One region of the Paenibacillus sp. PSB04 genome, then DNA from elsewhere that is predicted to be linked to it. Evidence: a T-box and tRNA genes for the amino acid it is inferred to sense, from the RefSeq annotation. Region 1 holds a T-box; the other holds one or more tRNA genes.
The links. A T-box is a leader RNA that pairs with one kind of tRNA and senses whether it is charged. The one in region 1 lies ahead of tyrS (tyrosine--tRNA ligase), so its partner is inferred to be a tRNA-Tyr.
Positions count from the first base shown of each region.

Region 2: it has a tRNA-Tyr gene. The T-box ahead of tyrS (tyrosine--tRNA ligase) is inferred to sense a tRNA for this amino acid. The anticodon was not compared.

Region 1 is NZ_CP081301.1:3,764,003-3,779,200, forward strand. Features, by position in the region: gene acsA (acetate--CoA ligase) at 1-1,066, shown strand, start outside; gene K2F33_RS17380 (transglycosylase domain-containing protein) at 1,270-4,386, opposite strand; T-box leader at 4,535-4,799, shown strand; gene tyrS (tyrosine--tRNA ligase) at 4,857-6,110, shown strand; gene rpsD (30S ribosomal protein S4) at 6,254-6,853, opposite strand; gene K2F33_RS17395 (sensor domain-containing diguanylate cyclase) at 7,330-9,315, shown strand; gene K2F33_RS17400 (hypothetical protein) at 9,452-10,273, shown strand; gene K2F33_RS17405 (aminopeptidase) at 10,481-11,596, shown strand; gene K2F33_RS17410 (HPr family phosphocarrier protein) at 11,741-11,986, shown strand; gene K2F33_RS17415 (Fpa/YlaN family protein) at 12,295-12,585, shown strand; gene cax (calcium/proton exchanger) at 12,801-13,874, opposite strand; gene K2F33_RS17425 (Asp23/Gls24 family envelope stress response protein) at 14,027-14,413, shown strand; gene ftsW (putative lipid II flippase FtsW) at 14,511-15,198, opposite strand, start outside.
Region 2 is NZ_CP081301.1:537,270-552,467, forward strand. Features, by position in the region: gene K2F33_RS02810 (TrmH family RNA methyltransferase) at 1-731, opposite strand, end outside; gene K2F33_RS02815 (potassium channel family protein) at 812-1,474, opposite strand; gene K2F33_RS02820 (small acid-soluble spore protein SspI) at 1,693-1,926, shown strand; gene K2F33_RS02825 (peptide chain release factor 3) at 2,020-3,603, opposite strand; gene zwf (glucose-6-phosphate dehydrogenase) at 3,751-5,301, opposite strand; gene K2F33_RS02835 (YwmB family TATA-box binding protein) at 5,470-6,234, opposite strand; gene K2F33_RS02840 (hypothetical protein) at 6,410-6,742, shown strand; gene K2F33_RS02845 (response regulator transcription factor) at 6,850-7,497, opposite strand; gene K2F33_RS02850 (sensor histidine kinase) at 7,478-8,560, opposite strand; gene liaF (cell wall-active antibiotics response protein LiaF) at 8,576-9,223, opposite strand; gene K2F33_RS02860 (PspA/IM30 family protein) at 9,397-10,101, opposite strand; gene K2F33_RS02865 (PspC domain-containing protein) at 10,105-10,593, opposite strand; gene K2F33_RS02870 (PspA/IM30 family protein) at 10,598-11,272, opposite strand; gene K2F33_RS02875 (LiaF transmembrane domain-containing protein) at 11,351-11,656, opposite strand; tRNA gene K2F33_RS02880 (tRNA-Leu) at 12,290-12,369, opposite strand; tRNA gene K2F33_RS02885 (tRNA-Arg) at 12,388-12,464, opposite strand; tRNA gene K2F33_RS02890 (tRNA-Cys) at 12,477-12,550, opposite strand; tRNA gene K2F33_RS02895 (tRNA-Gly) at 12,560-12,634, opposite strand; tRNA gene K2F33_RS02900 (tRNA-Gln) at 12,641-12,715, opposite strand; tRNA gene K2F33_RS02905 (tRNA-His) at 12,738-12,813, opposite strand; tRNA gene K2F33_RS02910 (tRNA-Trp) at 12,845-12,918, opposite strand; tRNA gene K2F33_RS02915 (tRNA-Tyr) at 12,929-13,014, opposite strand; tRNA gene K2F33_RS02920 (tRNA-Thr) at 13,018-13,093, opposite strand; tRNA gene K2F33_RS02925 (tRNA-Phe) at 13,117-13,192, opposite strand; tRNA gene K2F33_RS02930 (tRNA-Asp) at 13,250-13,326, opposite strand; tRNA gene K2F33_RS02935 (tRNA-Met) at 13,364-13,437, opposite strand; tRNA gene K2F33_RS02940 (tRNA-Val) at 13,473-13,548, opposite strand; tRNA gene K2F33_RS02945 (tRNA-Glu) at 13,756-13,830, opposite strand; tRNA gene K2F33_RS02950 (tRNA-Ser) at 13,840-13,931, opposite strand; tRNA gene K2F33_RS02955 (tRNA-Asn) at 13,936-14,011, opposite strand; rRNA gene K2F33_RS02960 (23S ribosomal RNA) at 14,078-15,198, opposite strand, start outside.

The DNA of each region.
Region 1 (15,198 bases):
CGGCAAGCCGAAGGGCGTATACCACGTTCAGAATGCGATGATTCAGCATTACTATACGGGGCGGATCGTCCTTGATCTTCGGGAAGACGATACCTATTGGTGTACGGCTGACCCGGGCTGGGTAACAGGGACATCGTACGGCATTTTTGCCCCATGGCTGAACGGGGTAACCAATGTCATCCGCGGCGGACGCTTCAGTCCGCAGGATTGGTACGGCACGATTGATAAATACAAAGTCACGGTGTGGTACAGCGCTCCGACCGCTTTCCGGATGCTGATGGGGGCCGGGGCCGATGTGATCTCCCAGTTTGACCTCAGCAGCCTCCGCCACGTTCTGTCCGTTGGCGAGCCGCTGAACCCTGAAGTCGTCCGCTGGGGCGAGAAGGTATACGGGCAGCGCATTCACGATACATGGTGGATGACCGAAACGGGCGGGCAGCTGATCTGTAACTATCCTTCCATGGCCATCAAGCCTGGCTCGATGGGACGCCCGCTTCCAGGGATCGAGGCCGCTATCCTGGACGATAATGGCAAGGAAGTGGCGCCATATACGATGGGCAATCTGGCCATTAAGGCCCCTTGGCCGTCGATGATGAACCAGATTTGGAAAAACCCGGCCAAGTATCAGGAGTATTTCAGAATTCCCGGCTGGTATATTTCCGGGGACTCGGCATACATGGACGAAGAAGGTTATTTCTGGTTCCAAGGCCGGATCGACGATGTCATCAACTCGTCCGGCGAGCGGATCGGACCGTTCGAAGTCGAGAGCAAGCTTGTCGAGCACCCGGCGGTTGCAGAAGCCGGCGTCATCGGCAAGCCGGATGCGACGAGAGGCGAAATCATCAAGGCGTTTATCTCGCTTCGCGAAGGTTACACCGAGTCGCAGGAGCTTAAGGACGAGATCTACCGCTTCGTCAAAGAGGGATTATCGGCCCATGCTGCACCGCGCGAAATTGAGTTCAAGGATAAACTGCCGAAGACGCGTTCCGGTAAAATTATGCGGCGCGTGCTGAAGGCGTGGGAGTTAAACCTTCCGACAGGCGATTTGTCCACAATTGAAGACTAAGCACTGAATCTAGCGTTACCTTTGCTAACGGTAAGGGATAACGCCGTAAACAGAATAAAGAACAGCCGGTTGCTCAGGGTTATACCCTGACAGCCGGCTGTTTTCGTTATCCCGATTTTTCGGATAAACCGCTCTATACAATACAAGAGGCAATCCCATACCGGGATTGCCTCTTGTGATGCTATATCTGCTTGCCAGGTCCATTACTTTTTCTCAAAGTAGGCGCCCGGCGATTTTGGCGATTCGCCTGCGCTATTTACCGCAGATACGAAGAAGTAACCTTTGATTGGAGTCGATGTGGTGTACGATAAGCCAGGCTCCGTGCTGGTGCCTAATTTAACATACGGACCGTTCGGATTCGTACTGTAATAAACATCGTACTCTGTGACCATTTCCTGGGCTCCTGCGGCGGTCCACTGGAATTGGATTCCGGTCTCCGTAGCAGCCATTTGAAGCCCGCTAGGAGCGGCTGGAGCCGTCTGAGGCGCCTGTTCCGTTCCCGGTGTCTCTCCGGATGCCACACCGCCGTCCGGATTGTCCTGCCCGTCGTTTTGTCCTTGTTCCCCGTCCGGATTGTCCGTGCCTCCGATAATGTTGGTCAATCCGCCGCCCAGGCCGACGGTCATGCTTGGTGCGGACTCCTTGCCGGCCACGTCGACGGCCGTGACATAGAAGCTGGATCCGCCGCTCGCAGCGCTGGTGAAGGATGACCCTTCTCCGACGAGGAGGCTGGCCTGTCTCCGGTAGGAGCCGCTGTTATCCGAGCGGTACAGCCGGTAGCCGACGACATCGGATTGTCCGGTAGGACTGAAGGAGATGACGGCCTTGCTGCCGTTCCACGAGATCGAAGCGTTCGATGGGGCAGCCGGTGCGGCGCCGTCGTCTACGCGCGGATCGATCTTGGTCGGCATGTCGCTGTTGGCATCCCTCGGGATATAGTAAGACAGCGCATTGTGGCCGCCCTTCATTTTGGCAAACGCGTTCTCCAGCTCTTTGATCAGCTCGGATATCGGTTTTTCCCGTTTGACGACGACCTTCTCCTTGAGCATGTCATCCGGCGTACCATCCTGCGGGATATAGTTTACGCCGTTGTAGGTAATGTACTTCTCCTTGGCGATGCCGTCGTCGCTTTCCGTCGGAACGTATTTGCTGTTGAAAATGTCGGTCACGAACCGGTCCGTGAGCGATGTCGGCAATTTGCCGCTGTAGGCGGACACCGTCTTGGTTACGATGCCGTCCGGTTTATCGAACTTCGAAGTCTTGAACAGCTCCGGTTCTCTGTCGATCACCTCGTTCATCACGAGGGTCCAGATGGACTGGGCGCGTTTCTTCGCCGCCTTGGTGGTCAAGGTGTTCTTTTGTTCCTTATAGCCAGCCCAGACCCCGAGCGTCACGTCAGGGGAATAGCCCAAAAACCAGACGTCTCCGTAATTCTGGGTCGTACCCGTTTTGCCGACGATCGGCACGGTTTTAAAATGCTTGTAATTTTTGCGGACGACATCGCCGGTTCCTTCGGTGATGACGGTCCGCAGCATGTCGGTCATCAGATAGGCCGTCTGCTTGGAAAAAGCCTGCACTGGCTTGGCTTCGTGCTGATACACGATGTTGCCTTTGGAGTCGGTGATTTTCTCGATCATGTAGGCGTCGTTAAACTGGCCGTTGTTCGCAATGGCGCTGTAAGCATTGGTCAGCTCTTCAACCGTCACACCGTAAACGAGGCCGCCCAGCACGCCGGTCTTTGCACCATAATCATCCGGTTGCAGGGTCGTGATCCCGAGCTTCTTGGCAAAGCTCCAGGCGTTCTGGATTCCGACAACGTTATTGTATAGTTTAAGCGCGACCGTATTCACGGAATTGTTGAGTGCGGAGCGCGCCGTCATCAATCCTTTATATCCCGAAGTTGAGTTTTTGGGAATATGATACCCTTTTTGCCAGTCCGGCAAAATGATCGGCGAATCGTCAACCACGCTTGCCGGCTGAATGGCCCCTGATTCAATCGCCGGCAGATAAGCGGCAATCGGCTTCATCGTCGATCCCGGCTGGCGGATCATCTGGGTCGCATAGTTCATCTGTTCTTTGTTAAAATCGCGGCCCTCGATCATGCCTAGAATGGCGCCGGTCTTGTTGTTGATCATCATGGCCGCCGTTTGCTCGGCCCCCTTGGTTTTGCTGTCAGGGGAGAAGTTGCTGTCATCCTCGGCGATTTTATGCATCGTATTGTACACCTTTTTATCAATGGTGGTATAGATCCGATACCCGCCCGTGCTGAGCTGCTGTCGGGCTTCTTCAAGCAGGTCGCCGTCCTGCTTCGCATCGTCCCCGGGAACCTTGCCTTCCGCCTGCTCATTCAGCTGCATGATGATTTGGGCGCCTTGGCGCTCCGTTTCCATCATCAGATAAGGGAAGGTGGCGTATGCCTTCTCCACATGGGGAGCCAGCTGCTTACGGATGTCGAAAGCGAGCGCTTCCTGGTACTGCGCCTCCGTGATTTTGTTCTCCTCAAGCATCCGCCGGAGCACCAGATGCTGCCGGTCGATGGCGCGTTTAAAGTTGGCTTCGTTAAACTCGCCTTTGCCGTTGAAGGCCGAATATCTTGAAGGCAGCTGAGGAAGACCGGCCAAATAAGCCGCCTCGGCGACGTTCAATTTACTGAGATCACTAATATTAAAAATGCCTTTGGCTGCGGCCTGAATACCGTACAGATTGTAGCCGCTGGATCCGTTGCCGAACGGAACCTTGTTTAAGTATGCCGTTAAAATTTCTTCTTTCGTCATAAACCGCTCCAGCCGGAGCGCGAGCAAAATTTCCTTGAATTTCCGGTCTTCCGTTTTGTCCAGGTTCAGGAAAACGCGTCTGGCCAGCTGCTGGGTGAGCGTGCTTCCTCCGGTCTGCACGGATTCATGCAGAAGCTTCTGTTTGACGGCACGGAGCGTGCCCTTGATGTCAACACCCTTATGTGTAAAAAAGTTATTGTCTTCAATCGATACGACGGCGTCGATGACGATGGGCGGTATCTGCTTATACTCCACGGGGCGTCTGTCCTCATCGGTCCGAAGCTGTCCGATGGGGGTGCCGTCACGGAAGTAGGCGAATCCCGTAATGGAGTTCTCGCTCATCTTCTGGTCAATCAATGCCCTGGAACGGACCGGATCATCCTTCACGATGGAAGTGAGGTACCCGGCTGCCGTACCGCCGGCGAACAGCGCTCCCATAACGATAACGACCAGCGTCCACATCGCGGTAAGGCCGATGATGCGGCCGTAGGACCGTTTTTTCGGAGCGGTCTGCTCTTCCGGCTTTTGTTTGTTATCTTCAACCATTCGTGGCTATCCTCCTTTTGACGGAACTATTATAGCATAAATTGCGTATTTTGAATGCAGAGATCGAATCGTGGCCAAATGGATGGCAATCATTGACTTTTTTCGGGTGTGTGGTATAAATAGGGTTAATCCAAAAAGAACATATCGTCAAAAGGCAAAGAAAGACTCCAGTAGAAGGGAGCCTGGGCTGATCAGAGAGCCGGTGGGTGGTGCAAACCGGCAGCCTCTCCCTTTGAATTACCGTCTTGAGCCGTCCGGAGGAACGCGCGTCACCTGGAGCGTAAGTAGTCTGGCACCGGACCTGGCAGTCCGTTATCGTAATGAAGTGAAAGCAGTGGGTGGAAGGGGATCGTCCCCGAAACGGCTGCTTTAATTAGGGTGGTAACGCGAGCAGGCTCCTTCTCGTCCCTTGGGACGAGAAGGAGCCTTTTTGCTGTACATTCTAACGGATCAGAGAGAGGTTGATGACGATGAACTGGGAACAACTCATGCCGGCCCAGAAGGAAGAGGTTGAACGCCAACTGGCTGTCATCAGGAGGGGGACGGTCGAAATCCTGCCGAACGAAGAGCTGGAACGCAAGGTGATCCGGTCGGTTGTGCAAGGACGGCCGCTCAAGGTAAAGCTGGGTCTTGATCCATCCGCTCCGGACATTCATATGGGGCACACGGTAGTGCTGCACAAGCTGCGGCAGTTTCAGGAGCTGGGCCATGAGGTGCAGCTGATCATTGGGGATTTCACGGGCCGGATCGGCGACCCGACCGGGAAATCGGAAACCCGCAGGCAGCTGACGGAAGAAGACGTGAAGCGGAATGCGGAAACGTATCAGGCTCAGGCGTTCAAAATATTAAGTCCGGACAAAGCGAAGGTATACTACAACTCCGAATGGCTCGGACCGATGACCTTTGCCGACGTGATCGGGCTCGGTTCCAAAGTGACGGTGGCCCGGATGCTGGAGCGAGACGATTTTTCCAAACGGTATGCCGGCGGTCTCCCGATCAGCATTCACGAGTTTTTCTACCCGCTGATGCAGGGCATGGATTCGGTGGCGCTGGAGACGGATATCGAGATCGGCGGTACGGATCAGACGTTTAATCTCATGATGGGCCGCACCTTGCAGAAGGAATACGGGGCAGAGCCGCAGGTGGCGGTCACGCTGCCGCTGCTGGAAGGGCTGGATGGCGTGCAGAAGATGAGCAAAAGCCTCGGCAATTACATCGGAATCGATGACGCACCGAACGAAATGTTCGGCAAAACGATGTCGGTGCCGGATGGGCTGATGGTGAAATACTTCGAGCTGGCCACGGATATAACGAATGAAGACCTTCAGATTCTGCGAGAAGGATTGGAAGGCGGCCGTATCCACCCAAGGGATGCCAAAATGAGCCTGGCGGCAGCCTTTGTCCGGATGTACCACGGGCAGGAGGCGGCCGAAGCGGCCAGGCAGCATTTCGTCACGGTCTTTCAGCAGCGTGCGCTTCCTGAGGATATCGAGCTGCGCGATATCCCCGAAAACGAGCTGCAGGGAGGGGCCATCCGGCTGGTCCGGCTGCTGACCCTTATCGGATTTGCTTCTTCCAACAGCGAGGCCAGAAGGAGCATTCAGCAAGGATCGGTCAAGCTGAATGAAGTGAAAATCGAGGATCCCCATGCGGAGATCGGGGTCCGGGACGGCGATATCGTTCAAGCGGGAAGACGCAAATTTGCCAAGCTCCGGCTGCTATAGAAGATGTAAGAAGCCGTGAGAAGGCTGGGAGAGGCCGGGGGGATACTACCACGATACACAGGGCTGCCGGTCGGCCCTGTTTTTCATCCAGAACAAACAAAAAAGCCCGGAACATAAAGTTCCAGGCTTGGTTGCAGCAAATATTAACGGTTGTAGAATTCGACGATTTGTCTTTCGTCGATGTCTTGGGAAAGCTCGGCGCGCTCTGGGAAACGGATGTATTTACCTTCCAAAGCTCCATCGTTGTACTCCAGGTAGCCTGGCAGATGCGTACGGTTTTCCAGCGCTTCTTTAATAGAAGAGAGGCTGCGGCTTCTTTCGCGAAGACCGATCACGTCGCCTGTGCTTACTTGGTAGGAAGCAACGTTTACTTTCTTGCCGTTAACAGTCACGTGACCGTGAGCGACCAATTGGCGCGCTCCTGCACGGGAGTTAGCGAAACCAAGACGGTAAACAAGGTTGTCCAAACGGCTTTCCAGCAAGAACATGAAGTTTTCGCCGGCAATACCTTGCATTTTTTGCGCTCTGTCGAACAGCGTGCGGAATTGCTTTTCACCCAAACCGTACATGTGGCGCAATTTTTGTTTTTCTTGAAGCTGCATACCGTAGTTGCTCATTTTTCTCCGTTGGTTAGGACCGTGTTGTCCCGGAGGAAAAGGGCGTTTCAATTCTTTACCAGTACCGCTCAGGGAAATTCCCAGACGACGGCTCAATTTGAACTTTGGACCTGTGTAACGTGCCATGTTATAGTAGACTCCTTTATTTTTCGAATAATTTACAGTAGGGCTCTATTTGCGCCGTATTTGTTTACCTGTGCGTCCTAGTACGAACTGCACAACTGACGGGAAAGTTCAGCCGCTGTCCTGTCAGCAACAAATGACGTGAGGGTGACACAACGTTACGCCCAAATCAAGACTATATTGCAGTCTTTTTCAACAATAGATTTTATATTATAGAGTAGGCAAAAGTCAAGGCCTGACATTGTGCTGGAAAAGTCTAATTTTGTCGATAGGGCTATAGTCCTAAAAAAGTAGGACGAATATCTGAAATATGAGTGCAAAATTGCTTGGAACAGAGTAGAATATGATTATTATAACACATCCGACATAACCCGACTTTGTCAGGGGATTTTCATATTGCAAGGATGACAATGATTGATTGTGATTCTATGGTGCCTTGAAAGACACCCTCTGGGCACGGTGTAAAGGAGCGCCTGTCTATGTCAGAACACCAACGAGAAACAACCAAGCATCAAAGCCTGTTCCAGACGAATACCGAGCTGGCGTTTCCCTCAGAGTCGGCTACTTCCTGGCTGCAGGAGATCGACTTGTCCATTCATGATTTGCCCTATGTGGATCACGTGATTCAGGAAGCCTTTCTCCAATGGCGCACCGAAGGGCAGGCGCTTACGTTAAGCGGACAAGCCCTGTGGGCCGTGACGGATTACGAGGGGCGGTGGATCGAAGGCGATGAAGCTCTCCTTGCGGAACCTTTCTGCGGTTTGACGGGAGAGATCGGGCGCTGCCTGGAGTCCGGGGAACAAGTCTGGGTCCATCCTGATGACCCGGCGGATCGCGGAAGCTCCTGGGTCACGACGGTTATTCCGGTCTTTACGCGCCGGGACCATGCGCTGGTGTGCCTTCTGGTCTGCGGAATCCCCGCACGCTTATATGATGAAGGAATCCGGGACACCGTTGCCGCGATGGCGCTTCACTATCGTTCCTGCCTGTACAAAAGCTTTAAGTTCGCCCTCGTATCGGACATTCTGAAGGTACAGGAAAGCACGGAACGGGAAGCCAACCGCCGGTCCATCCTGTTCCAAATCATGCAGCGGATGCATGATCAGATCGACGTCGAAACCGTGCTGACGGAAGTTCTGGACAGCCTTGAAGTACTGTACCCCACCATCCGGGCGAGGCTGCTCATGTCCCAGGACCATCAAAGCCGCAATCCGCGGGTAGAACCGCTCGTGTTTCACCCCTGGGGCGAGGATATCTGCGTCAGGTCTTTTATGGATGGAAGGCTCATGATGCAGGATGGCAGCGGCGAAGGAATGGAAGGCCAGACCGAAATCGCCATACCGCTCGGCGGCAAGCAGGGCGTCTACGGGGTGCTGCATCTGGTGATGTCCCGGGAGCTCAGGGAAGATTTAGATCTGCAGCTGATCAGCATGGTGGTCGACACGGCGGGGAACGCGTTCGAGAATGCGAAGCTCTACGAGCAGTCGAACCTGCTGATTCATGAGCTGCGCCTCATTAACGAATTGACCCAGCGGCTGAATCAGAGCCTCAAGCTCGGTGATATCTACAAGTTTGCCAGCGAGGAGATGCTGGATATTTTTCAGGCGGATTACTGCTGCTTCCTGCAGTACAATGAGGAGCGGGACGTTCTGGAGGTCATGGCATCCAACGTTCCCGGTCTTGCCCCGTCTTTTGACGCAGAGTACGGCTTCGGCGGACTTGTCTTTCATAAAAAGGAACCTGTAATTCTGTCAGACTATTCGCTGAACGGCAAAGTCCCCTCAAAGCTGATGGAAATCACGCATTCGCAATCCCTCATCGCTTCACCGCTGACCGTAAACGGCAAGGTGATGGGGGCGATTCTGCTGACGCATCGCAGCCCTCATTATTTTTCCTATGACAACTACCGGCTTCTGCAGACCTTGTCCAGCCATATCGGCCTGTCGGTGAGCAACGCGCTGCTCCACGCCGAGCTGAGACGGATGGCCAACCGGGACATGCTGACCGACATGTACGCCCGCCATTACCTTGATAAGATGATCCAGCAGTATCAAGTGAGCGATTTTTGCGGGTCTCTGATCGTGGTAGACATTGATGAATTCAAACAGGTTAACGATACATACGGCCACCAGAAAGGGGACGACATCCTCAGGCAGGTCAGCGATATCGTGAAATCCTCCATCCGAGAGGAAGACGTGCCTGCACGCTGGGGCGGGGAAGAGCTGGCTGTGTATATGCCGCAGCTAGGGGTGCACCAGGCGGTCAAAGTCGCTGAAGTGATCCGAAGCCGTGTCGCCCGGGAGACAAGCCCGTCCGTAACGATTTCAAGCGGAATCGCGGAATGGTGCTGGACGGACCCGCAGGTGAGTGTAGACAGCTTGTTCTACAGAGCGGATATGGCCCTCTACAGGGCAAAGAACAGCGGACGCAACCAAATCCAAATGGAAAACATGAACGATATGTAGCAGGCGGCCTCACTCTCGGGTGGGGGCGCCTTATTTTTGCATGAACTGGCCGGGCGGGGGACAGCCTATAAAGCAAAAAGGACCTATGATCGAAAAATGAACCTTGGTTCATTTTGTCCGGAAAGGCAGTTTTCCCATGATGAAAAAAATGGTACTTCCCGCCTTGCTGCTGCTCGGCCTTTGCGGCGGTTTGACAGGCTGCGGCATGTTTCAGGACTCGAAATCGCCGGAGGAGTGGTTTTCCCAGACGATTACCGGACTTGCCGGCATCGATTCGTTTTCATTTAGCGGCCTGGCTTCGGTTCGTGCCCAGGATCAGGGGCAGGTGCAGAACTTTGCTTACACCGGCAGGCTCACGGGGCACGACCAGCTGACCATGGAGAGCGTGATCCCTACTGGGGAGGCGGTTCAGACCACGGGACTCCAGGCACGGGGAATCACCGGGAAGACCGTGAAGGTGACGAATTTCCGCAGGCAGGACGGGGGATGGGTGAGGCTGTCGAGCGAAGCGAACCCTGAGGATAACTCTCCTTCATTAACCCGGTTAAACCCTCTGCAGCAGCTCGACGGCATTCATGGGCTTCCCAAAAGCATCAAAGTGGAGTCCAGCGCGGGCCGCGGCACCAAAGTGCTGCGGATCGAACTGGAAGGCTCCAGCGCAAAGGACTTTTTGGCGAAGCAGCTTGAATCGGAAATGGAGGGTCTCCGCAAGCAGCCGGGATACACCCATGCACAGTCCGGGCAAAAGCAAAAGCTGCAGACGCTCTGGAATCAGGGGGACAAGCAGCTGCGGCAGATGCTGAACGACGCTCAGGTCAGCACGGTCTATCATTTGACGATTAACCGCAAGTCCGGATTTCCGGTTCGTCTGACCTCCGAGAGCGCGATCGACTATATCAATCTGGACGGTGCGCAGACGCGGGAGACGATGGTCAATGATGTATCATTCCAGCCTTAGGCTCGCCCGGTGACGACAAGTTCCATACCGGACGATCGGGCGGCTGCTCATTTGGTCATCATCCGACAGGCAGACTTGGGGCTTTCCGCCTGCATCCGGAGGGCTCATGCTGACGGGACTTGCCATGCGTGCTACAATAAGTCTGAATGAATTAACCTTTGTTCAAATAAATAGCTTACAGGTTATGTCAAGGGGAGGAAATAAGTAATGCGTGATCCTAGAATTCAAAAACTGGCGGAAAACCTCGTCGGTTATTCCGTGAACGTACAGCCGGGGGAGAACGTCCTTGTCGAGATGATCGGCTCGGAGCGCGACCTGCTGAAGGCCGTCATTGATGAAGTTGGCAAACGGGGAGGACGTCCGTTCGTACAAATTACCGACAAATCGGTGCAGCGTACGATGCTGATGAACGCGAGCGAAGAGATGCTCAAGACATGGGCGGACATCGACCTGAACCGGATGAAGCAGATGGACTGCTATATCGGCATCCGCGCCGGAGAGAACGTCAACGATCTGGCCGACGTTCCTGACGAAAAGGTAAAACTGTTCAATTCGCTCTATAATCATCCGGTACATAGCGGGCAGCGCGTCAACCACACCAAATGGGTGGTGCTGCGTTATCCGAACCCAAGCATGGCGCAGTTGGCCAATATGAGCACGGAAGCCTTTGAGGACTTCTATTTTGACGTATGCAACCTCGATTACGCCAAGATGGACAAAGCGCAGGATCCGCTTGCCGAGCTGATGAGAAAGACGGACAAGGTCCGTATCGTCGGCCCGGGCACCGATCTCAGCTTTTCCATTAAGGGAATCGGCGCCGAAAAATGCGCAGGCGAGAAGAACATTCCGGACGGCGAGGTATACAGCGCACCGGTACGTGATTCGGTCAACGGCACGATCAGCTACAACACCAGCACGGTATACAACGGCATTTCGTTCGAAAATATCAAGTTTACTTTCAAGGACGGAAAGATCGTGGAAGCGACCAGCAACGATACCGAGCGCCTGAACAACATTTTGGACTCGGATGAAGGGGCACGTTATATCGGCGAATTCGCGATCGGGTTTAATCCGTACATTTTGCACCCGATGAAGGACATTCTGTTCGACGAAAAAATTGCCGGCAGCATCCACTTCACCCCGGGTCAAGCCTATGAAGTAACGGATAACGGCAACCGCTCCTCCATCCACTGGGATATCGTGCTGATTCAGCGTGAAGACTACGGCGGCGGGGAGATCTACTTCGACGACGTGCTGATCCGCAAAGACGGCATCTTCGTCATTCCGGAACTGCAGGGGCTGAATCCTGAAAACTTGAAATAAGAATAGCTGAAGAAGGGAACCCGGCCCGTGAGGCCCACGGTTCAGCGCTTTTCAGAAATTCCTTGCGCGAGAAAGCGGATTCAATGTATCATAAAAGTGGTAAAATCATAGTATACTTGATATCAAAAGCTACGGAGGGATCCTATGTCCAGTAACAACGCAGCTGTTGTAGAAATCGCTCAAACGGCAAGCCAATTTACCTCTTCGATCGTACTTCAAGCGGAAAACAAGTACATCGATGTCAAAAGTATCCTCGGTCTGTTTACGACACTCGTAAGCAGCCAAAGCTATGAGCTTCATGTTCATGGACCGGATGCGGACGAGGCTAAAACGGCGATGAAGGAAGTGTTTGCCAAACACGGCCTGAACGTCAACGTGGTCTCTGAGTAAGCGATGAAGAAGAGCGCACCTGCTGGCAACAGTAAGGGCGCTTTTTTTAAAGTCATAACCTTGATATGTACCGGGGTTATTCTAGAACCTTGCACCGCCGCCAGCCTTCCCCTTAGAGTCCCTTTGCGCCGCGCTTGGCATTGAAACCCGGGGTCTTTGCGGACGATGGGCCAGATTTTCCTGTTCCTTCGGCTTCCCGGGGACGTTTTTCTGGGCCAGGTTCTTGTATTGGTGTTCAATTTCGTCTAATATTAAGAATAGAATACAAGGGTGTAATTGTAGGATTTTGGACATAGGGGGGAAGATGCATGACTTCATCTGAGCTGCAGGAGCAGTTGAATATTAAGGCGATTAATCTGCTGAAAGATGATGCAGAGAAAATAGAGAAGCTTATTGAAGTACAAATGGAGAATCTGGCCACACGCTATTGCCCTCTCTATGAGGAAGTGCTGGACACCCAGATGTACGGATTTTCACGTGAGGTTGATTTTGCCGTACGTGCCGGTCTTGTGCCCGAACTTACAGGCAAACAGCTGGTCAGTGAGCTGGAGAAGAATCTGGCCAACCTCTATGAAGCCCTGAACAACAGGGAAGCCTAAATCATCAGCCTGTCGCAAGCAGGCTTACATAAGATGCAGAGTACAGACCACCTGTGTTTCTGTATCACACGATGATGAGTAGTTGCAGCTTGGCCTTCACATTGGAGGTCCCGAGATTTATAAATTTATACGTATAAAAAGGCATGCGCTCCAGCGGAGTGCATGCCTTTTTTGCGTTCCCCTGCTATGCAGGGTTAAGAGCTTAAGCTGCCTTGCTACACCAAGAAAAACGATACGCCCAAAATAACGTATACGACCAGCAGCAGCAGACCTTCATACCAGTTCGTTTTGCCATCCTGGATAATAGACTTGGCGATAAATACCGACACGCCAATCGCAAGCAGCTCAATAGTTGTAAACACCAGGTCCATCGTGGTAGGCCCGAAGAAGTAGCTGACCAGCACCAGCACGGGGGCGACGAACAAAGCGATCTGCAGGCTGCTGCCTACGGCGATTTCGACCGCTGCGCCGATTTTGTTCTTCATAGCCAGCATGACGGCCGCACTGTGCTCTGCCGCATTGCCGATGATGGCCACGAGGAACGCACCTACGAACAGCTCACTAAGCCCAAATCGCGTCGTAAAGGTCTCCAGCGTATCTACCAGCCATTCACTCACGAAAGCGACCATAACGGTCGCCAGAAGGAGATACAGGATCGATTTGCCCTTGGACCATTCCGGCTCGCGTTCATGAGGCAGCTCTTCATCTTCTTCGTCGGTGACATCCGCCAAGTATTTCTTGTGCGTAATCATCGAGAAGACCAGCCAGGCAAGGTAAGCCACGATTAAGATACAAGCTACGATAAGGCTCAGCAGCTGGGTATCGCTTCCGGTAATGGAATGGCTGCGCAGGAAGACCGCAGGCACGATCAGAGCGATCACGGCGACGAGCATCAGCGAGCCGTTCATACCCGCCAATGATACGTTGAAGCTCTGAACTTTAAACTTCAGTCCCCCGGCAAAAATGCTGAGTCCCAGTACCAGCAGCAAGTTTCCGATTACCGAGCCGGTCAGACTGGCTTTGACCATGTCGAACAAGCCTTCCTTCACGAGGAAGATGGCGATAATCAGCTCCGCTGCGTTACCGAAGGTGGCGTTCAGGAATCCACCGAGCCGCTGTCCGGCATAATGCGATACGTTCTCCGTCGCTTTGCCCAAAAATCCGGCCACAAAAATGACAGAAATCGCGGACAGAATAAACTGCAGCGTTGCGTCCCAGCCTGCGAAATGTCCCACAGCACTAAGGATAAAGAAGGCGATGAGCAGGGTGGGGCTGATCCATTTTTTCAATTTTTGACACCTCTTGCCTTATGTAAGTTCGATTCTTATTCAATATACCCAAATTGCATAAGGTTGTAAACAAATCGGCAGGGCTTGGGATTTGCTTTTTGGGCCTGTTAGGATTTACAATAACGGATAATGGATGTAAAGGAGGATGGAGCATGTCGGAACAACTCCAACTAGAGAATGGAACCATACGGATTGCAGATGATGTCGTAGCGAAAATCGCCGGACTGGCCGCACTCGAAACACCAGGGATCGCAGCTATGTCGGGTGGTTTGTCGGAAGGATGGGCCAAGCGCCTGAGCGGAAAAAACGTGCAGAAGGGTGTCACGGTGGAGGTAGGCCAGCTGGAAGCGGCCATTGACCTGCGAATCATCGTGCTGTACGAAACCCCGATTCACGAAGTATCCCGCATGCTTCAGCAAAACGTGCGTGAAGCTGTCGAAAGCATGACCGGTCTGCGTGTGGTCGAAGTGAACGTGAAAGTGGAAGGCGTCGCTTTTAAAGATGACATGATTGAAGAGGTACCTACGCGCACCAAATAAGCACACGAACACACGAATAAGACGAAAAAAAGACTAGGGGACTTAGGCGTCCTCTAGTCTTTTTGGTATGAGTCGCTTCAGGGTATCCCCTGAAGGTTCAGTTAAAGCGGCGCGTCTGATTGCGGGCGGAGACGGCGACCGACGGTTTCTTGACGGTCACCGACTTCACCTGTTCCTGCTTCGACGGCAGCGTACTGATCCGCGAGATGCTGAGCATGATCCCCATGCTCGCCATCATGATCAGCAGGGAAGTTCCGCCGTAACTGATGAACGGCAGGGTTACCCCGGTCAGCGGGATCGTTTGGGTGACGCCTCCGATGTTGATGAACGCCTGGATGGCAATCAAGCCCATAATCCCGATACCGACAAGCGTTCCGAACGGATCGGGGCACCTCAGCGCGATGATGATTCCGCGCCAGATGAAGTAAATATAGACGATCAGGAAGATCGACGTTCCGATAAACCCGAACTCTTCGCCGATGACGGAGAAGATAAAGTCGTTATAGGGGTTAGGTAAATAATGAAGCTTCTGGACGCTTTTGCCGAATCCGGCTCCGGTCAACTGCCCTTCACCGATAGCGGTCAGCGACTGCAGCAGGTTGTAGCCCTCTCCCTGTGGATCCTTAAACGGGTCCAAGAAGGCGTTGATCCGGCCGAGCTTATAGTTGCTCGATTGCACCGCCTGCTCCCCGCTATGGGACACCGACTTGATCAGGGCGTTAGCTCCGAGCACGAGGCTTGCACCGAGGATCAGCAGCAGGGCTGACCCTATCATATGCTTGAGG
Region 2 (15,198 bases), 3.2 Mb from region 1:
GACTCGGCCTGCCCCCGCATCGGAATGATGAGCGCGTCATCCACCAGCTGCTGCGCCTGCTCCGACACCCCTTTGGCTTCGTTGCCGACGAGCAGCCAGCAGGAGCCCTGCCGGAAATCGTAGCTGTAGCACGTGTCCTGCGCCTGCAGGCTGGTGCTGATCACCCGCGCGCCGCTCCGCTTTGCCTCCGGCAGGATCTCCATCAAATCACCCTCCACCACGGGTAAATGGAACAGCGACCCCATGGTCGAGCGGATCGTCTTCGGGTTGTACAGGTCGGCCGACCCGCGCCCCAGAATGACCCCGTCCGCTCCAGCCGCATCGGCACTGCGGATGATTGTCCCGACATTGCCGGGGTCCTGCACGCCGTCCAGGACGATGACCAGGCTGCCCTCCCGGCTCATCAGGGCGTCAAGCCCTGCTGCGGTCTTGGCCTTCCGTGCAACGGCAAAAACCGGCTGCGGCGTCTTGGTATCCGTACACTTCGCGATTACCGCAGGCGATACGCCGATCCACTCCGCAGATTCCCCGCCGGCCAGGTGGGCAAGCTCGGACGGAATCCCCTGCTCCAGGTCAAACGCGACGCATTCCAGGTCTGCCCCGGCCGTCAGCGCCTCCTGCACGAGATGAATGCCCTCGATGATATATTTATGCTGCTTGTCCCGGTGCTTCTTCTCGAGCAGCTGTGCCCATTCCTTGACCCGGGGATTTTGCGGTGAAATGATGTCCATCCTTAACCGTCCTTCTCATGATTCATCTGTCAAACTGCTCCTCTGCCCCAGCACCAGGTCCTCCCGCGCTGAGGATCGGATCATTTCGGATAAGCCAGCTCCAGCTTGGTCAAATCGCTTTTCTCGCCGACGATAACGAGTACGTCGTCTTCGCTCAGCGGGGCATCGGCATACGGCGAAATATCCATCTTTGTACCGTGCTTGATCGCCATGACGTTGCAGCCGAAGCGGGCGCGAATGTCGAGCTCCCTCAAGTTTTTGCCGACCATGTCCTGCGAAGCCTTTAATTCCAAAATGCTGTAGTCTTCGGAAATCTCGATGTAATCCAAAATATTCGGCGAAGTGAGATGGTGGGCGACGCGCATGCCCATATCCCGCTCCGGAAAAATCACTTTATCGGCGCCGATCTTTTGCAAAACCTTGCCGTGCAGTTCATTTTGCGCCTTGACGATAATCGTTCCGACCCCAAGATCCTTCAGGATGAGCGTCGTCAAAATACTGGATTGGATGTCTTCGCCGATGGCGACAACCACCACGTCAAAATTGCGGATGCCCAGGGCACGAAGCGCCTCTTCATCCGTTGAATCCGCTGATACGGCATGCGTAACCATATTCGATACCGCCTGGGTGCGCTGTTCATCCGAATCGATGGCAAGCACGTCAAACCCCATCTCGCTCAGTGTGTTTGCAACACTGGAGCCAAAGCGCCCCATACCGATGACGGCGTACTGCTTTTTTGCCATATGTTAACCTCCACGACTATAAGAAGTCTATCCTGATTATTATATCACAGCAGGTGAAAAACTTGAATTTTGCCACCTGCCTCGGGGCACATTACTAAAGAATATCATTACAATTCAGACTGAGCCCTGGTGAAGCGGGACGTCGTTCGCACCGATATATGGAGCGGGCGGCTCTGACGTGAAGGGTTCATACTTTTTAGCCTGGAGGGAAAACGATCATGTCAATTCTTCTCGACCTGCGCCAAGCCATTGTCCATAAGGTCCATGATTCCAATGAAGCCGAGCTTCGTGAAATGATTGAAGGATCCGTCGACGGTCCGGAGCAGGCGCTCCCTGGCCTCGGAGCGATCTTTGAGATGATGTGGAAAAATATCGACACGAAGCAGCAGAACGAGCTCGTCCATGTGGCTCATGAGCACCTCAAGACGATTAAGCCGGGTCCACTGACTTAACAAAGACGCCGGTGCTTTTACCGCAACGACAAATACCCCTCCGCTGGGAAACAGCGGAGGGGTATTTCCTATATTACAGAAGCTTCAGCAGACTTAAGGGGCCGTCTCCAAAAACTTCGCGGTCGGATTTTTTTCCATCGCGGTCCGCATCGCATATTCGTTTTCAAACAGCACGACATAGTTGCCCTTCTTATCCTTCACCAGCGTCGAGTTGATGCGGAATTTGCTCGGATCGATCTGGTCATCCACGATCCAGCGGGCGAACTGGTACGGCATCCGCTGCAGCTGCACATCCACGCCGTACTCGCCTTTCATCCGGTATTCGAATACTTCGAACTGCAGCTGGCCGACAACGCCGAGAATCGTATCGTCGAAGCTGACCGTATGGAACACCTGAATGGTCCCTTCCTCCGTCAGCTGGTCGATGCCCTTCTGGTACTGCTTGTGCTTCAGGGCGTTCTTGACCGTTACCTTGGAGAAAATCTCCGGCGAGAACGTCGGCAGCTCGTCAAAGACGATTTCGCTGCCTTGGCTCAGCGAGTCCCCGATCCGGAAAATGCCCGGATCAAACAGCCCGACGATATCGCCAGGATACGCCTCATCGACGATGTCGCGGTCCTGTGCCAGGAACTGCTGCGGCTGCGACAGCTTGATGTCCTTGCCGACCCGCACATGCTTGACGGTCATGCCGCGCTGGAACTTGCCGGACACGATCCGCATGAAGGCGATGCGGTCCCGGTGCGCCGGGTTCATGTTCGCCTGGATTTTGAAAATGTATCCCGAGAACTTCTCGTTCGTCGGCTCGATCAAACCAGCCGTGCTGCGGCGCGGCTCCGGCGGCGGGGCAAGCTGCAGGAAGTTCTCCAGGAACGTCTGCACCCCGAAGTTGTTGATCGCACTGCCGAAGAACAGCGGCGTCAGTTCGCCCTTTTGTACCTTTTCCAGGTCAAATTGGTCCCCCGCTACGTCCAGCAGCTCCAGGTCCTGGCACAGCTGATCGTGCAGGTAATCCCCCGCCATCTCACGGATAACCGGGTCGTTATAGTCCTCCACCTTCTGTACCTGAATAGTCGAGTGGTCGTTCCCCTGGAACAGCTCGACCTGATTCTTCATGCGGTCGTAAACACCGCACAGCTCGCGTCCGGTCCCGATCGGCCAGTTCATCGGCACGGAGCGGATGCCAAGCACCTGCTCCAGCTCCTCCATCAGGTCGAACGGACTCCGGCCTTCCCGATCGAGCTTGTTAATAAACGTAAAAATCGGAATGCCCCGCTTCGCGCAAACCTGGAACAGCTTGATCGTCTGGGCCTCGACCCCTTTGGCCACGTCGATCAGCATGACGGCGCTGTCGGCAGCGGTCAGCGTACGGTACGTATCTTCACTGAAGTCCTGATGACCCGGGGTGTCCAGAATGTTGACCCGGTGTCCGTTATAGTCGAACTGCATCACCGACGAAGTAACCGAAATCCCCCGCTGCTTCTCGATTTCCATCCAGTCACTGGTCGCGTGCTTGCTCGCTTTGCGCGCTTTGACCGTACCAGCCAGCCGGATCGCGCCGCCGAACAGGAGCAGCTTCTCCGTTAATGTTGTTTTACCTGCGTCCGGGTGGGAGATAATCGCGAACGTCCGGCGCTTCTCCACTTCCTGCTGCAGCGTATCATCTATCGCTTTGCTCATTTCACTATTCCCTTCATCACTAAAGTCATGTCTATTATTGTATCACATTCTCTACGCAAATCACCCCCATGCAGAGGCTGCATGAGGATGATTTCATTTCAGGCTATGTCTTTAGTGAAACATAAGGCAAGCACCGGCACAACGGTTTTATTTGCCAATCTGCCACACGACGTTGTCCTCTTCCTGGCCGTTCACCGGCCACCAGTGGAAGCCGTCCGCTTTCAGCAGTTCGTCCGTTTCCTTCGGTCCCCAGGACCCGGCAGGATAATAAGAGATATCACCCTGATTTTGCGCCCAGGCTTCGGCGATTTTATCGACGAAGGACCAGGCCGACGCCACTTCATCCCAGCGGGTGAAATACGTCGATTCGCCGCGGGCTGCATCATGCAGCAGACGCTCATACGCTTCAGGCGAGTTGATGCCGACCATGCAGCTCTGGCAGAAGTCCATCGCGAGCGGCTCGATTTCGTTTTCGGAGCCCGGCTTCTTCGCGTTGATCTTTACGTAGATGCCTTCCATCGGGTTCACCCGGATAACCAGCAGGTTCGGTTCGAGCTTGTATTTTTTACCCAAATACACGTTGTTCGGCATGCTCTTGAATTCCACGACGATTTCCGTCGTTTTGACCGGGAGGCGTTTGCCTGTCCGGATATAGAATGGTACGCCCGCCCAGCGGAAATTATCCACGAACAGCCGTGCCGCAAAATACGTTTCCGTATTGGAATTCGGGTCGACCTTGTCCTCCTCACGATAGGCTGGCAGGTCCTTACCACGGGCAGAGCCCTTGATGTACTGGCCGCGGATGACATTCTTCTTCACTTCTTCCGCTGTCTCGTAAGGCCGGAGCGAACGGAGCACCTTCACCTTCTCGTCACGAATGTCCTCCGGCAGCAGGCGGCTCGGCGGCTCCATCGCGATCATCGTCAGCATCTGCAGCATATGGTTTTGTCCCATATCCCGGAGTGCACCGGCATGGTCATAGTACCCTCCGCGCTCTTCAACGCCGACGGTTTCGCTCAGCGTAATCTGCACGTTGGCAATATGCTTGTTGTTCCACAGCGGCTCGAAGAACGCGTTGGCGAAGCGAATCACTTCGATATTCTGCACCATTTCCTTGCCCAGGTAGTGGTCGATGCGGTAAATCTCTTCTTCCTTAAAGACCTGGCGAATCTGTTCGTTCAGCTCTTCAGCCGATTTCAGATCGTAGCCGAACGGCTTCTCGATGACGAGACGGTTCCAGCCTTCGGCATCCAGCATGCCGCCCTTTTGCAGGTTAAACGATACGCTGCCGAACAGCTCCGGCGCCAGGGCCAGGTAAAACAGGCGGTTGCCCGGTATGCCGAACTGCTTCTCCAGCTTCACCGTCTGTTCGTTTAATTCACGGAATCCGTCGACATTGTTAATATCGAGGGACTTATATTCAAAATGCTGCGCAAACGTCTTCCAATTGTCGTTGTCCTCCGCCTTGTAACGGCAAAATTCCTGAATCGACTGGAAGATGTCCTCACGGAACTCCTCCTGGGTACGCGGACGCCGCGCGACGCCGATGACCGCAAAATCCTCGGCTAATTTACCTTCACGGTACAAACTATAAATGGCAGGAAACAGTTTGCGTTTGGCCAAATCCCCGGTTGCCCCGAAAATAAAAAATACAGCACCAGGTGTTTTGAGTGCTTCAAGATTTTGATTTTCAGTCATGGCTCCTCATTCTTTCTATGTCGTATTTTGGTCTCTTCAAAATCCCGATTTTACACCATAATTTGGTGGCATAAAATGATTGATGTCATTTTAGCACATTCATCAGCATGATGCTATCCGTTTAACTTCGTGGTAAATCAAAAATTTCTTTCTGCGTGCCAGGCAGGTCTAATACTCAATCGTAATGACCGGAAGCCCGATCGTCACCCGGCTGCTGCCGGTCGATTGATCCTCATGAACCGCCACCTGCATGTTCAGAACCTTCCCTCCGCTTTGAATGCCGGACCGCAATGAAGGCACCTCGTAAGCGTTGCTGACCGTAGTCGCATCCTCGTAGGATTCCGCTTTTGTCGCCGCCATATTTCTGAAAATGCCATCCTCTACCGCTTTCATGGTCGAACCGGCAGTATGCTCCCCTTTAACCGTTCCCTGCAAAGAAGCATTCCATTCAGCATCGATGCCGTTTTCGTGCAATGCCTGTCCGTATTCCGACTGGAGTTCAGTCAAGGCGCTCAGCTGCTCATCACCAGCCGCCTCCAGTTGAATAATAATATAACTGCGATCCTCTGAAATCTCCTGCCAGTTAAACCGCACGTTAACGCCATTTTTCGTATCCACGACCCGGTACGTCAAGTGACCGCCTTCCGTCAGCTGCTGTACTCCCGGCAGATTCAGCGATTGGGACAGCCCCTCAGCCGCCTCGTACGCATCTTGATTTCCGTTGGCTTCCCAGTCTCCCTGCCACTTCACAACCAGACGCTGCGGCACGTCTACCACTTCATTTCCCAGCTTCAAGAGGGTGCGCAATTCTTCCGGATCTTGATGGGACGGCGCCGACGTCTGATTCGCGCTGTACCACAAATACCCCATCCATACCAAAGCCGCTACACATACCGCCAAACCTAAACCTGCCCATCTCCGGACTGCCATCATCCCTCATACATCCCTTCACCAGGAAATCTATCAATCTACTAAAAGGATGTCCGTTTCCGGGGCGATTATACCTAAAGCCGTACGATAGGCGAAATTGGGTGAATGACCATAGCCGCGTCCATAGGCCATGAATACACTGGTTAATAAAAATGATAAGGGAGGTTCGCACACTTCCATGATCCCTATTTACCCATTAACAGAAGAAAATATTCGGCAGCACTGCGGCAAAATGGTCGCTGCCTGTATGTATGACGGCAGAGTATATACCGGAAAGCTGACCGAGTGCAAAGACGGCCATATTATTCTGAACGGGCCGGAAGGCACCCAACTGCACGGCGCCAAAGTAAAGGGCGGCCATAAAAAACGCGCTAAGGGGCCTATAGCCAAAGCTCCGGAAAAAGCCACCGTCCGCGCCTTCTATCCTTATTATCCGTATGGCTATGGATTCGGCTTTGGAGCTGGCCTGGCGCTGAGTCTGGCCACCCTCGGGCTGCTGTTTTTGATTTAGCGGTCTTCAAAACTTACACATTATGATCCAAAAAAGCCCCTGGAAGCTATCCGCTCCTCAGGGGCTTTTCATCTGCTATGGACTAATTTGCTTTGGATTCAACCCAACTATTCCGCCAGACCGTTCTTGTAAGCGTAGATCGCCGCCTGCGTGCGGTCGTCTACGCCCAGTTTCGCCAGGATGTTCGTCACATGGAACTTGACCGTTTTGATTCCAATGATGAGGTCATCGGCGATTTCCTGGTTGGACTTGCCCTGCGCCAATAGGCGGAGCACATCCATTTCGCGGTCGGTCAGCTCCTTGTGCGCCGGGGCCTCCACCTCCGGATGGCGGAACCGGTTCATCATCTTGGAGGCGACCTGCGATTCCAAGACCGATTGGCCGCGAGCCGCGGCGCGGATGGCGTCGGCGATTTCGCTTGCGCGCGACGTCTTCAGCAGGTAGCTGAATGCGCCGGCCTCGATAACCGGGTACATTTTCTCGTCGTCCAAATAGCTTGTCAGCACGATCACCTTGCAGTCCGGGTACAGCTTCAGCAGCTGCCGCGTCGCCTCAATCCCGTCCATGCCCTCCATCACCAGGTCCATCAGGACGACGTCGGGTTTGTATTCCCGGGCAAGGCGGATGCCTTCCTCCCCGCTGCCTGCCTCGCCGACGACTTCGATGCCGTCCTCGGTCCCCAACACGGCTGCCAGACCGATCCGCACCATCTCGTGGTCATCGACGAGCAGCACTTTAATCAAGGGTGTTTCCATTTCCAAGATCCTCACTCCCTGCTTTGTCTTCAGATACAATCGGCACGGTAATTTCGATTCGCGTACCCTTGCCGGGCGCCGTAATAATTTGGATCGATCCGCCGATTTCGTTGACGCGTTCCTGCATATTGGAAAGGCCGTAAGAGGCCTGTTTTGTCTCGTTTAGTTCAAAGCCCTGGCCGTCGTCACGGAGCATGACCCAGACCATGTCTTTCTTTTGGTGAATCCGGATTTCCATCTTATCCGCTTTGGCATGCCGGAGCGTGTTAGACATCGCCTCTTGGATGATGCGGAACAGGTGATTTTCGATTCCTTTTACCAGGTGGATGCCTTTGTCCATTTCAAACACGATTTCCATCGGAACCTTCACTTTGAGCTCTTTGATCAGCTCACCGAGGCCTTGCTCCAGCGGTTTGCCTTCCAGATAGACCGGCCGGAGATGCAGCAGCAGCGCTCTCATTTCCGATTGGGCCACGGCGGCCATTTCTTCGATGAGCGCGACCTGGCGCTGAGCCTTGTCAAAATCCTTCTCAAGCGTCCTCCCCACGGCCGTCGCCGTCATCGATATCGCAAACAGCTGCTGGGATACCGCATCATGCAGCTCCCGGGCCAGCCGCTGGCGCTCCTCTACGATCGCCGATATCCGCGCCTGCTCGGCCAGCTGGGCATTGTTCGTGGATAAGCGCTGAAGGGAGTTGACCTGCTCCTCCCACTTTTTGCTGATGCGCCCAAGCTGCTCGCCAAGGCGCCCGACCTCGTCGCTGCCAAGCTCCGGTACGGAGCGGGCGACGTTCCCTTTTTCCCAGGAGAGCAGCGTTTCCCGCAGCCGTTCCAGCTTCAATTTTACCCGATAGCTCTGATAGAACCCGAAGATAGCTCCCAGACCGATCGGAACCAGGATCAGCGTAGCACCGGCCTGCAGCGTTTTTTGCCAAGAATCAAACGGGGCCAAATAACCATATGTATAAAGTACGTAAAAAATGATCAGGAGCATAACAAAAGAAAGAAGGGCCCCCTCGCCCATGCTCCGGGAGACCATATTAGCCGGTTTTCTGGTTTTCATCAGGGAACCCACCTCCTATGACAGATCAATATCAACATCTCCTACCAGGTAGGAAATATGGAATTTAACTTTGTATTCGCTGGTCTCATAATTAGGGGATTTCCAGTTCAAACGGTTCATCAAGCCGTTATCCCGGTGCCCTCTGAAATCGATCGCGCCGAACAGGACGAACACTTCAAGCTCCACCCCGTAATACTCCGGAATTTTAATGTCCGTATCCCCCATGATGCCTTGAAACATCATCACCGTACGGTGTTCCTCGGGGATCGCAAGCGACAAATCCAGATCGGCTTCGTTGATGACATGCCAGACGCTCTGGCTTCTCATAGCCCAAGGGACCTGGTCCCAATTGTAATGCCCCGAAAAACCCTGCTTCTGCAGGTACCCATCCCGGTTCTGTACCTTCCTTGCCTTTACAAAAAACCATCCCAGGGAGATCAGCGCAATCCCCAGCACGATCAGCAAATGATCAATCAGCAGCAGGATGGCGCCCACCGCCACAAGACGGTAGCCCCTCTTCACTTTTCCGCCGCGAATCGTATAAATTCCCATAAGAATGAATAAGAGGGCGACGATGGTAAAAAAGCCGACCCACCTGCCGAAGAGCATGAGAAGGCCGATCCCGATGAGAATCAGCGCAATGAAGCGATTTCTTTTTTCCATGCCGCACCTCCTTATGATGTCTTGGTTTATCGGAAAAGTAAGACCGGAAAAGCCATAGGGTTGTGACGGGCACACTCCTTATGGCTTCACCGGGATCCAGGAAGATGTGAATGAGGTCTCGCGCCCTTATTCCATTCTTCCTAGCATATCATATTGTCCGCAGAATTGAATACTTATTCTTTATTCGATTTGGAAGGAGCGGCAGCCGGCGGGTTCAGCTTGCTTTTCAGCGCGCTGAGCTGTTCTTCCACCTTCAGCTGCTTCTCCGCATCGACCGGGCTGGTGAAAGCGGATGTATCCGGACGGTAAGGGGCACGCATCACATCGGCTTCAGCTTCCATTTGCATGATCTTTTCTTCCATGCGGTGGAATCCAAGGGACGCGCTGCCGCTTTCGATCGTATGCAGGCTGCTGATTTGAGACATTTGCTTTTTGGCTTTCGCCATTTGCGCACGGGCTACGAGCTCATTGCGCTTGTTGCGCATTTTGTAGAACTCGTCTTTCATGTCATGGAGCTGCTGTACCAGTTCTTTAGCTTGTGCCTCGGATTGAGCGTGCAGTTCTTGGTACTCGGACAGTTTTTGGTCAAAATAAATCTTTTCCTCGAGCAGCTTGCGCGCTACTTCTTCCTGGCCGTTACGAAGTGCCAGTTCAGCTTGTGCCTCACGTTGGCCGGCCATCTTCACGGCTTCTTCCACGCGCTGCTTCATGCGGCGTTCATTGGCCATTTGCTTCGCTACTGTAACTTCCGCGTCATGGATTTCTGCCTCCATATCGCGCAGATACTGGTTCAGCATAATTACCGGATCTTCAACTTTATCCAATACCTCGTTCACCGATGCTTTCGTCATATCCTTAATTCTTTTAAATACTCCCATGTTTTACACTTCTCCCTTCTCGTACTTAGATAATTTTTTTTTCAATTCCTCAAGCTCTTTCTTCATGGCTTTCTTCTCGATATCTTCCATCATGGCGTCCAGGTCGGATGCGGACGAGCTGTATCCGCCCGGTCTGCCTCCGCCGTAAGGCGAACCGTTGTATTTGGCTCTAGGGTCAAAAGATTGGGCACCATAAGCGCCGTTGCCTTGCTGACCGTTGCCGTAGTAGCTGCCGGACCCCATACTATTGCCGTAGTATCCGCCCCCAGCTGCCCCCGGTCCCGGTCCATATGGATTAAAAGGTGTCGTAGGTTCTTTAGGGATGACCAAAGCCGCGATAAAGTAGATGAACAGCGTGGTCCCGCCGGTAAATGGGATACTGATCAAAAACAGGATCCGCAGCAGCGTGGAATCGATGCCAAAGGTATCGGACAGACCGCCGCACAAACCGGTGACCATTTTATCGCGGGTCGATCGGTATAGCTTGCTCATGACGTTACTCCTTTCCGCTGTTGTTCAGCTTTTCCTTCAGGCGGGCCAGCTCCCTTTCCAGCACGCTGGATACCGTTCCGCTGGCTTGCTCGAACAGTTCCTGACCGCCGCGGCGCAGGTCGCGCAGACTGCGTGCTTCAAATTCCCAATCGGAAATGCGGTCTTCCAGACGGTTGAACATCTTGGGAACATCCTGTCCGCCAAAACCTTCCATGCGCTGATTCATCCGCTGCTGAAGTCTGAGGGTTTCCATCCGTGCCGCGTAGTATTGACGTTTGCTGTACACAGTTTGGTACTCCAATTTCAGGTCGTTCAGTTGATTTTCCAGCTCGGTGAGCGACTGGCGGGTTGTATCCAGCAGTCCTCCGTATTGCTCGAGCTTTTCTTCATAGATTATTTTTTCCTGCAGTGCGAGCTTGGCTAGATGATCCTCGCCGGCCTTCAGAGCCAGCAGCGCCTGCTCCTCACGCTTTTCCTTCATGTTGGATGCCTGATCCACTTGCTGCTTCAGCTGTCTCACGTGAGCGGAGTACTGCTGAACGAGCTTCTCGGCTTCCATAATATCGTCACGCGTTGATGCCAAAAACTGATCGATCAACCGTACCGGGTCCTGACTTTGTTCCAAACGTTCATTTAATGTCGCTACGGTGATATCCCGTACCCTGCGAAATACGCTCATCTGTTTTTGCTCCCTCCTTATAAGCTGTGATCGCCTATTCGTTTGATTGTATTTATTGAAGGTAATTCTTTGTTACCGTTACATCCACTTCGACGACTTCTTACCTTTCAGCAGCATAATCCCGAACACTACCAGGGCAATTCCCAGCAGCGGTCCGATGATCCAGGACAGCTTCGCCAGAAGTCCCATGACACCGAATGCGAGGATAATCGTACCGATGACCACCTTACCTCTGCGAATTCCATAATAGCCGAGCACGATCATCAGGATCGGGAAGATCAATCCGATCAGCCTGCCGAATAATGGAGCGAATACTCCCAGGAGCATCAGTGCCCCGATTGCGATCAATACGATCGCCCAACCAGAAGTTTTATTTGTTCTCATGCATTGTCACCGCCTTTCGTTTGTATCAACCTTATGACTCTATTTTAGGTTCAATCCGGGATTTCCAAAACGGACCCCAGACGGTTTTTAATCCTAGACCTAAGTCGGGGGAAGGCTCGGACCTTAGACGAAGCAAGCTTTTTCTGCATGTAACGCGGCAGCCACATCCTCCACTGGCAGCTCCAATTGCCCGTTTATAGGGCATGATCAGCACGCTATGGAACTTCAATGAGCAGTTTACTTATACAATGCTTGGAATAGGAAATCGTTGGAGGCTCTGAGCAAGGGATTTGGCACTTAACTAAAGAAACATTGAGCCTGTTTAGCCCAGGTAAAGCCGGCTGGAATGGTTTATCAACTTTAAACAAGGATGGGGAAAACGTTCAAAGGGAGTAATGGTAGAACGAACGGATTGATCAGAGGATCTTTAAATATCATACAGTCATACAAATAAACGCAATACGAATTATCATGGCCGCCTTTCAGCGGGATATCATCAGGTGGCTGATTGGAAGGAGAAGTGCAAGTGTACTGCAGGATGAGGGATTAACGAACGACGAACGATGGCTCGGTGTACAATGTTAGTCTATACAAGAAAAAGCCTTGGATATTTTCCAAGGCTTTTCTCTATGATGCCGGTGAAGGGACTCGAACCCCCACGGTTTCCCTCACGATTTTGAGTCGCGCGCGTCTGCCAATTCCGCCACACCGGCATATTCAGTTAAAAAAAATGGCGCGCCCTAAGAGATTCGAACTCCTGACCTTTTGATTCGTAGTCAAACGCTCTATCCAGCTGAGCTAAGGGCGCATATGAAGTTAATGGAGGCGCCACCCAGATTCGAACTGGGGATAAAGCTTTTGCAGAGCTGTGCCTTACCACTTGGCTATGGCGCCGAAATCAAATGGAGCGGACGACGGGAATCGAACCCGCGACCCTCGCCTTGGCAAGGCGATGCTCTACCGCTGAGCCACGTCCGCTTAAACTGGCTGGGGATATAGGATTCGAACCTATGCATGACGGAGTCAAAGTCCGTTGCCTTACCGCTTGGCTAATCCCCAACAAGATTGTCATTATAAGTTATGGGGCGATCGATGGGACTTGAACCCACGAATGCCGGAGCCACAATCCGGTGCGTTAACCCCTTCGCCACGACCGCCATAATAAAAGATATGAAGCTGTATTTCGAATGGCAGGGGCAGCAGGAATTGAACCCACACTAACGGTTTTGGAGACCGCTGTTCTACCTTTAAACTATGCCCCTATAATAAAACTGGTGGAGGCTGATGGATTCGAACCACCGAACTCGTACGAGAACAGATTTACAGTCTGCTGCGTTTGGCCACTTCGCTAAGCCTCCATATGGTGCCGGCGAGAGGACTTGAACCCCCAACCTACTGATTACAAGTCAGTTGCTCTACCAATTGAGCTACACCGGCTTTTATGCTTATTATTAAATTCATGGTGGCTCGGGACGGAATCGAACCGCCGACACGAGGATTTTCAGTCCTCTGCTCTACCGACTGAGCTACCGAGCCTAATTTTGTTTCTATCAAGAGTATTATTGCAACAAACTAAACTCTCAAGAAAATAAATGGCGGAACCGACGGGATTCGAACCCGCGATCTCCTGCGTGACAGGCAGGCATGTTAGGCCTCTACACCACGGTTCCACGGCCAATTATGTATCTCCATAAATAAGGAGATAAATTGCGGGGGCAGGATTTGAACCTGCGACCTTCGGGTTATGAGCCCGACGAGCTACCGGACTGCTCCACCCCGCGTCATTAAAAAATATTTATTTTCTTTAAAGTATACATGGTGGAGGCTGAGGGGATCGAACCCCCGACCCTCTGCTTGTAAGGCAGATGCTCTCCCAGCTGAGCTAAGCCTCCATAAGAAACACTTTTAATATCTTAGCAGATAAACCACTAAAAAGGCAAGCATTTTTTCTTTTGGATTCTCATCCCTGAAGCTAATAATTAAAGTGGTGACCCGTATGGGATACTCTCACTTCGTTCGAGACTGCGATGCATATGCTATCGAAGTAACGCTCCGACGAACCCTTTTTGGATTCTCATCCCTGATGCAAGCAATAAAAGTGGTGACCCGTATGGGATTCGAACCCATGTTACCTCCGTGAAAGGGAGGTGTCTTAACCCCTTGACCAACGGGCCAAACTATAATGGCGGAGAGAGAGGGATTCGAACCCTCGAGACGCTTTTGGCGCCTACACGATTTCCAATCGTGCTCCTTCGGCCAACTCGGACACCTCTCCATAATGGCTCCCCGAACAGGACTCGAACCTGTGACAACTCGATTAACAGTCGAGTGCTCTACCAACTGAGCTATCAGGGAACAATATTTAATTCAAGTGTTTGATCACTTGAAAACTAGATACGAAACGAATCTGTGTTTTATATTTTGGATAAGCCCTCGACCGATTAGTATTGGTCAGCTCCATGCATTGCTGCACTTCCACCTCCAACCTATCTACCTCGTCGTCTACAAGGGGTCTTACATACTGGGAAATCTCATCTTGAGGGGGGCTTCACGCTTAGATGCTTTCAGCGCTTATCCCGTCCGTACGTAGCTACCCAGCCATGCTCCTGGCGGAACAACTGGTGCACCAGCGGTACGTCCATCCCGGTCCTCTCGTACTAAGGACAGCTCCTCTCAAATTTCCTACGCCCACGACAGATAGGGACCGAACTGTCTCACGACGTTCTGAACCCAGCTCGCGTACCGCTTTAATGGGCGAACAGCCCAACCCTTGGGACCTACTTCAGCCCCAGGATGCGATGAGCCGACATCGAGGTGCCAAACCTCCCCGTCGATGTGGACTCTTGGGGGAGATAAGCCTGTTATCCCCAGGGTAGCTTTTATCCGTTGAGCGATGGCCCTTCCATGCGGTACCACCGGATCACTAAGCCCGACTTTCGTCCCTGCTCGACTTGTAGGTCTCGCAGTCAAGCTCCCTTCTGCCTTTGCACTCTTCGAATGATTTCCAACCATTCTGAGGGAACCTTGGGGCGCCTCCGTTACTCTTTAGGAGGCGACCGCCCCAGTCAAACTGCCCACCTGACACTGTCCCCATACCGGATTACGGTACCAGGTTAGAACCTAGATACGATCAGGGTGGTATCCCAACGGCGCCTCCACCCAAGCTGGCGCTCAGGTTTCAAAGGCTCCCACCTATCCTGTACAGATCGTACCCAAATCCAATATCAAGCTGCAGTAAAGCTCCATGGGGTCTTTCCGTCTTGTCGCGGGTAACCTGCATCTTCACAGGTATTAAAATTTCACCGGATCTCTCGTTGAGACAGCGCCCAAGTCGTTACGCCATTCGTGCGGGTCAGAATTTACCTGACAAGGAATTTCGCTACCTTAGGACCGTTATAGTTACGGCCGCCGTTTACTGGGGCTTCGGTTCACAGCTTCGGGATTACTCCCTAACCGCTCCCCTTAACCTTCCAGCACCGGGCAGGCGTCAGCCCGTATACTTCGCCTTGCGGCTTCGCACAGACCTGTGTTTTTGCTAAACA